DNA from 2 places in the Metapseudomonas phytobenefica genome. Region 1 is predicted to be linked to the other one. Evidence: predicted binding sites of a transcription regulator. Region 1 holds the regulator's gene; the other holds the start of a gene.
What was found. Region 1 encodes FliA, which starts transcription of late flagellar genes. Its sites were predicted from a motif close to CTAAAGTTTNNNNNNNNNNNGCCGNTAA; they were not measured.
Positions count from the first base shown of each region.

Region 1 (3,408 bases):
GAGTGGCCTGCGTGAATTGATCGAAGTGCAGCTGGGCTCCATCGCCTGGAGCCAGATGCAGAGCCGCCGTCCGCAGCAGGCCAGCCTCTGGCGCCGCCTGCAACGCATGGGGCTGCCGGCCGAACTGGCCCGCGCGCTGCTGGACAAGGTGGACAAGGTCAGTGATCCGCGCCAGGCCTGGCGCATGCTCCTGGCGCACTTCGCCCACGCCATCCGCACCCCGCAGGTCGAGCCGTTGGAAGAGGGCGGCGTGATCGCCCTGGTCGGCCCGGCCGGCATGGGCAAGACCACCACCCTGGCCAAGCTGGCTGCCCGCTACGTGCTCAAGTACGGCGCGCAGAACGTCGCCCTGGTGAGCATGGACAGTTTCCGCATTGGCGCCCAGGAGCAGATCAAGACCCTCGGTCGCATCCTCGATGTGCCGGTGACCCTGGTCGATCCGGGCCAGTCCCTGACCCAGGCCGTCGCCCCGCTGGCGCGCAAGCGCGTGGTGCTGATCGATACCGCTGGTCTGCCCACCAACGATCCGGCCCTGGCCATGCAGCTCGAAGCGCTGGCCAGCCGGGCGATAAACGCGAAGAATTACCTGGTGATGGCGGCCACCAGCCAGAGCCAGGTGCTCAAGGCGGCCTATCACAGCTACAAGCGTTGCGGCCTGGCCGGTTGCATCATCACCAAGGCGGACGAGGCGGCCAGCCTGGGCGAGGTCCTGGGACTGGCTATCGGCCAGCATCTCCCGGTAGCCTATCTGGCCGACGGCCCGCGAATCCCGGATGATCTGCAGGTTCCCCGCAGCCACCAGCTGGTGAGCCGGGCGGTCAGCCTGCAGGCCCCGGAAGATCCGAGTGAAGAAGCCATGGCCGACCTGTTCGCCGGGCTTTATCAGAATCCGGCGCGGCGCGCCGGTTGAAGAATGTGTAAGCCGCCCGGAGGGGCGGTGCTGGACAGCCAAATGGCCCAGTCGACCTAAGGCAAGGTATTTGAAATGGGTAGTATGCATCCCGTACAGGTGATCGCGGTGACCGGCGGCAAGGGCGGCGTCGGCAAGACCAACGTGTCGGTGAACCTTTCGCTGGCACTGGCCGACCTCGGCCGCCGCGTCATGTTGTTGGACGCCGACCTGGGGCTCGCCAACGTCGACGTCCTGCTCGGCCTCACCGCCAAGCGCACACTGGCTGATGTGATCAATGGCGAATGCGACCTGCGCGACGTGCTGTTGCAGGGGCCGGGGGGCATCCGCATCGTCCCCGCCGCCTCCGGCACCCAGAGCATGGTGCAGCTTTCGCCCATGCAGCACGCCGGCCTGATCCAGGCATTCAGCGAAATCAGCGACAACCTCGACGTACTGGTGATCGACACTGCTGCCGGCATCGGCGATTCGGTGGTCAGCTTCGTCCGTGCGGCCCAGGAAGTGATTGTGGTGGTCTGCGACGAACCGACCTCCATCACCGACGCCTACGCGCTGATCAAGCTGCTCAACCGCGACTACGGCATGAGCCGCTTCCGCGTGCTGGCCAACATGGCCCACAGCCCGCAGGAAGGGCGCAACCTGTTCGCCAAGCTGACCAAGGTCACCGACCGCTTCCTCGACGTTGCCCTGCAGTACGTGGGCGCCATTCCGTACGACGAGTCGGTGCGCAAGGCCGTGCAGAAGCAGCGCGCGGTCTATGAGGCCTTTCCGCGTTCGAAGTGCTCGCTGGCCTTCAAGGCCATCGCGCAGAAGGTCGACAGCTGGCCGCTGCCGGCCAATCCGCGGGGCCATCTGGAGTTCTTCGTCGAGCGGCTGGTCAAGCAGCCCTCCACGGAAAGCCCCGTATGACACCTGCCACTGGACTGCGTATGTACGGCAAGGCCCAGGCACGGGATTCGCAACACCAGTTGATCGAACGCTATGCCCCCCTGGTCAAGCGCATCGCCTATCACCTGCTGGCGCGCCTGCCGGCCAGCGTGCAGGTGGAAGACCTGATGCAGTCCGGGATGATCGGCCTGCTCGAAGCCTCGAAGAAATACGACGGCAGCAAGGGCGCCAGCTTCGAGACCTACGCCGGCATCCGCATCCGCGGGGCCATGCTCGACGAAGTCCGCAAGGGCGACTGGGCGCCGCGTTCGGTGCACCGTAATACGCGCATGGTGAGCGACGCCATCCGCGCCATCGAGGCGAGAACTGGACGTGACGCTAAAGATCAGGAAGTTGCTGCCGAACTTGGATTGAGTCTCGAAGACTACTACGGCATCCTGAGCGACACCTTGGGCAGCCGCCTGTTCAGCTTCGATGACCTGATGCAGGACGGTGAGCAGGACGGTCTGCGCGAGGACGCCGGTGTCACCCATTCCTCACCTTCCCATGATCTGGAAGAAGAACGCTTCCAGGCCGCGCTGGCCGATGCCATCGCGAACCTGCCCGAGCGTGAGCGCCTGGTGCTGGCGCTGTATTACGACGAAGAACTGAACTTGAAGGAAATCGGTGAAGTGCTGGGGGTCAGCGAATCGCGGGTCAGCCAGTTGCATAGCCAGTGCGCGGCACGCCTGCGCGCCCGGCTTGGCGACTGGCGCGCGCGCTGAACGGCATACCGATTCCAGATTTGAACGGCGCACCCGGCAAGAGGGGCGTTTGAGACTGTACGGAGGTCGACTTGGACAAGAACATGAAAATCCTCATCGTTGACGATTTCTCGACGATGAGACGCATCATCAAGAACCTCTTGCGCGACTTGGGTTTCACCAATACCGCCGAAGCCGACGACGGCACCACGGCCCTGCCGATGCTGCACAGCGGCAATTTCGATTTCCTCGTGACCGACTGGAACATGCCCGGCATGACCGGCATCGACCTGCTGCGCGCCGTGCGTGCCGACGAGCGTCTGAAGCACCTGCCGGTCCTGATGGTGACCGCCGAAGCCAAGCGCGACCAGATCATCGAGGCGGCCCAGGCCGGTGTGAACGGCTATGTGGTCAAGCCTTTCACCGCCCAGGTCCTGAAAGAAAAAATCGAGAAGATCTTCGAGCGGGTCAACGGCTGAATGCCAGCCGCGGGGGCACCATGGACCAGAATGAACACCTGCTGGGAGACTTCGAGTCGACCCTGAAAGACCGTGCGCGCGAATTGGTGGACAGCCTCGAGAGAGGCAACTTCGCCGACGCCGTGCAACTCATCCACGAACTCAATCACGTCCGTGACCGCGGCCTCTACCAGGAAGTCGGCAAGCTCACCCGTGAGCTGCACAACGCCATCGTCAACTTCCAGATCGACCCGCATCTGCCCCACGCCCAGGAAATGTCGCAGATCGCCGACGCGACCGATCGCCTGTCCTATGTGGTGCAGATGACCGAGAGGGCCGCCAACCGCACCATGGACCTGGTGGAGGAAAGCGCGCCGTTGCTGGGCGGCCTGAGTGACGAAGCCCAGCA
Region 1 covers NZ_JBHZGM010000008.1:92,559-95,966, forward strand. Annotated here, with positions in the region: gene flhF (flagellar biosynthesis protein FlhF) at 1-910, shown strand, start outside; gene fleN (flagellar synthesis regulator FleN) at 986-1,819, shown strand; gene fliA (RNA polymerase sigma factor FliA) at 1,816-2,562, shown strand; gene ACFW0B_RS09390 (chemotaxis response regulator CheY) at 2,646-3,020, shown strand; gene ACFW0B_RS09395 (protein phosphatase CheZ) at 3,041-3,408, shown strand, end outside.

Region 2 (3,408 bases), on a different contig from region 1:
CCCCGCCGCCCACAGGACCGCGTACCACTGCCCCAGGTGCCCAGGGCCTTCGACGACCTGCTCGGCCTGCAGCTCAAAGCCGCTGGCGCGACCGGCGCCGGCAGCGCCGCGGTGAAGCTCGACGATGGTGAAAGTTTCAGTCTCGAAGACGGCGCCGTGGTCATCGCCGCCATCACCTCCTGCACCAACACCTCCAACCCCAGTGTGATGATGGCCGCCGGCCTGCTGGCGAAGAAGGCGGTGGAAAAGGGCCTGACCCGCAAGCCCTGGGTGAAGTCCTCCCTGGCGCCCGGCTCCAAGGTGGTGACTGAGTACTTCCGTGCGGCAGGACTGACGCCTTACCTGGATCAGCTCGGTTTCAACCTGGTGGGCTACGGCTGCACCACCTGCATCGGCAACTCCGGTCCCCTGCTCGAGCCCATCGAGAAAGCCATCCAGCAAGCGGACCTGACGGTGGCCTCGGTGCTCTCCGGCAATCGCAATTTCGAAGGCCGGGTGCACCCGCTGGTCAAGGCCAACTGGCTGGCATCCCCGCCCCTGGTGGTCGCCTATGCCCTGGCTGGCAGCGTGCGCCTGGACCTCGCCAGCCAGCCCCTGGGCCAGGGCAAGGATGGCCAGCCGGTCTATCTCAAGGACGTCTGGCCAAGCCAGCAGGAAATCGCAGCGGCCATCCAGAAGGTGGACACCGCGATGTTCCGCAAGGAGTACGCCGAGGTCTTCGCCGGCGACGAAAAATGGCAGGCGATCAAGGTGCCGGAGTCCGACACCTACGAGTGGCAGGCGGACTCGACCTATATCCAGCATCCGCCCTTCTTCGCCGACATCACCGGCGCACCGCCCAGGATTGAAGACGTGCGCCAGGCCCGCATCCTGGCCCTGCTGGGCGATTCGGTCACCACCGACCACATCTCCCCTGCCGGCAACATCAAGGCCGACAGCCCTGCCGGGCACTACCTGCGCGAACACGGCGTGGCCCCGGCGGACTTCAACTCCTATGGCTCGCGGCGGGGCAACCATGAAGTGATGATGCGCGGCACCTTCGCCAACATCCGCATCCGCAACGAGATGCTCGGCGGCGAGGAAGGCGGCAATACGCTGCATGTGCCCAGCGGTGAGAAACTCTCCATCTACGACGCCGCCATGCGCTACCAGGCCGAAGGCACCCCGCTGGTGGTGATCGCAGGCAAGGAATACGGCACAGGCTCCTCCCGCGACTGGGCGGCCAAGGGCACCAACCTGCTGGGGGTCAAGGCGGTGATCGCCGAGAGCTTCGAGCGCATCCACCGTTCCAACCTGGTCGGCATGGGCGTGCTGCCGCTGCAATTCAAGGACGGCCAGGACCGCAAGAGTCTCAAGCTGACCGGCCGGGAAACCCTGGACATCCTCGGCCTGGCTGGCGCCAGTCTGCGTCCACAGATGACCCTGCACCTGGAAATCACCCGCGAGGACGGCTCCAAGGACAAGGCCGAGCTGTTGTGCCGTATCGACACCCTTAACGAGGTCGAGTACTTCAAGGCCGGCGGCATTCTCCACTACGTACTGCGGCAGTTGCTGGCCGGCTGAAGCACACCCGGCACCTACCGTGCCTGCGACGTCCGGAGCGTTTCGATACTTTGGACGTCGCAGGCCGTCGCCCATCGCCCCCGTGCCAACCGCACGGGCGACAATCGAACCATTCCACTCTGGGCTATCGACCGGACAAGGCTGAAATCCGAGTACACTGGCGCACCGAAAAAAGGCTCAACCTTGGCGCCCTAATGCCGATAGATGATGTAAGCCTTGCGGATGGATACCCATGAGAAACAACCAACCTGTTACCCAGCGGGAGCGTAGCTTCCCGGCCGAGCAACGCCTGATCTCCACGACAAACAGCAAAGGCGTCATCACCTACGTCAACGAAGCCTTCATCGACATCAGCGGCTACAGCCGCGACGAGCTGGTTCGTTCACCCCACAATCTGGTCCGCCACCCTGACGTGCCGCCCGCCGTGTTCGCCCACATGTGGTCGACCCTGAAGCAAGGGCGCCAATGGATGGGCGTGGTGAAGAACCGCTGCAAGAACGGCGACCACTACTGGGTGAATGCCTACGTCACGCCCATCTTCGAAGGCAGCCAGGTCACCGGCTACGAGTCGGTGCGGATCAAGCCAACCGCCGAGCAGATCCGCCGCGCCGAGGCCCTCTACAAGCGCATCAATGCCGGCAAGCCCGCCATCCCGCGCCGCGACAAGTGGCTGCCGGTGCTGCAGGACTGGCTGCCGTTCATTCTCATCAGCCAGATCGGTTTCCTCATCGGCGCCTGGCTGAACTCCCACTGGGGCTTCCTCCTCGCCGCCCTGCTTTCGGTGCCGCTCGGACTGATCGGCCTGGCCTGGCAGAACCGTGGCATCAAGCGCCTGCTGAGCCTGGCCGAGCAGGCCACCTCAGACCCGCTGATCGCGCAGATGTACACCGACAGCCGTGGTGTGCAGGCACGCCTGGAAATGGCCATGCTCAGCCAGGAGGCGCGCCTGAAGACCTGTCTGACCCGCCTCCAGGACACCGCCGAACACCTGACCCACCAGGCACGCCAGGCCGATGTGCTGGCCCACAACAGCTCCAACGGCCTGGAACGCCAGCGCGTGGAAACCGAGCAGGTCGCCGCCGCGGTGAACCAGATGGCCGCCACCACTCAGGAAGTGGCCAACAACGTGCAACGCACCGCCGATGCCACCCAGGAAGCCAACCGCCTGACCAGCCAGGGCCGCGACATCGCCGCCGAAACCCGCGAAGCCATCCAGCGCCTTTCTCAGTCCGTGGGTGAGGCGGGCGAAACCGTCACGCGACTGGCCCAGGACAGCAACGAGATCGGCGGCGTGGTGGATGTGATCAAAGGCATCGCCGACCAGACCAACCTGCTGGCACTCAACGCCGCCATCGAGGCCGCCCGCGCCGGCGAGATGGGCCGCGGCTTCGCCGTGGTCGCCGACGAGGTGCGTCAGCTCGCCCAGCGCACGGCCGAATCCACCGGGCAAATCCATCAACTGATCGCCCAGTTGCAGAAGACCGCAGAAGAAGCAGTGCACACCATGGAGCATGGTCGTCGCCAGGCGGACGAAGGCGTCGAGCGCGTGCTCCAGGCCGACCAGGCACTGGTGGGCATCAGCGAGGCCGTCGCCAATATCGCCGACATGGCCGACCAGATCGCCGCCGCCACCGAGGAGCAGAGCGCGGTGGCCGAGCAGATCAACCAGAGCATCAGCAGCATCGCCCACCTGGCTGACCAGACATCTGGCGAGGCCCAGCGCACGGCACAGCTCAGCGAGGAGCTGACCCATACCGCCCAGGGGCAATATTCCCTGGTGGACAGGTTCAACCGTTGACCCGGCCTATACGAAAGGGCGCCGAAACAGACTGCGTGAAAACTCCC
Region 2 covers NZ_JBHZGM010000027.1:38,362-41,769, reverse strand. Annotated here, with positions in the region: gene acnA (aconitate hydratase AcnA) at 1-1,563, shown strand, start outside; gene ACFW0B_RS19595 (methyl-accepting chemotaxis protein) at 1,796-3,361, shown strand.
Region 2: ACFW0B_RS19595 (methyl-accepting chemotaxis protein) is a predicted target of FliA. The motif match lies at 1,740-1,767, and genes of this name have one in related genera.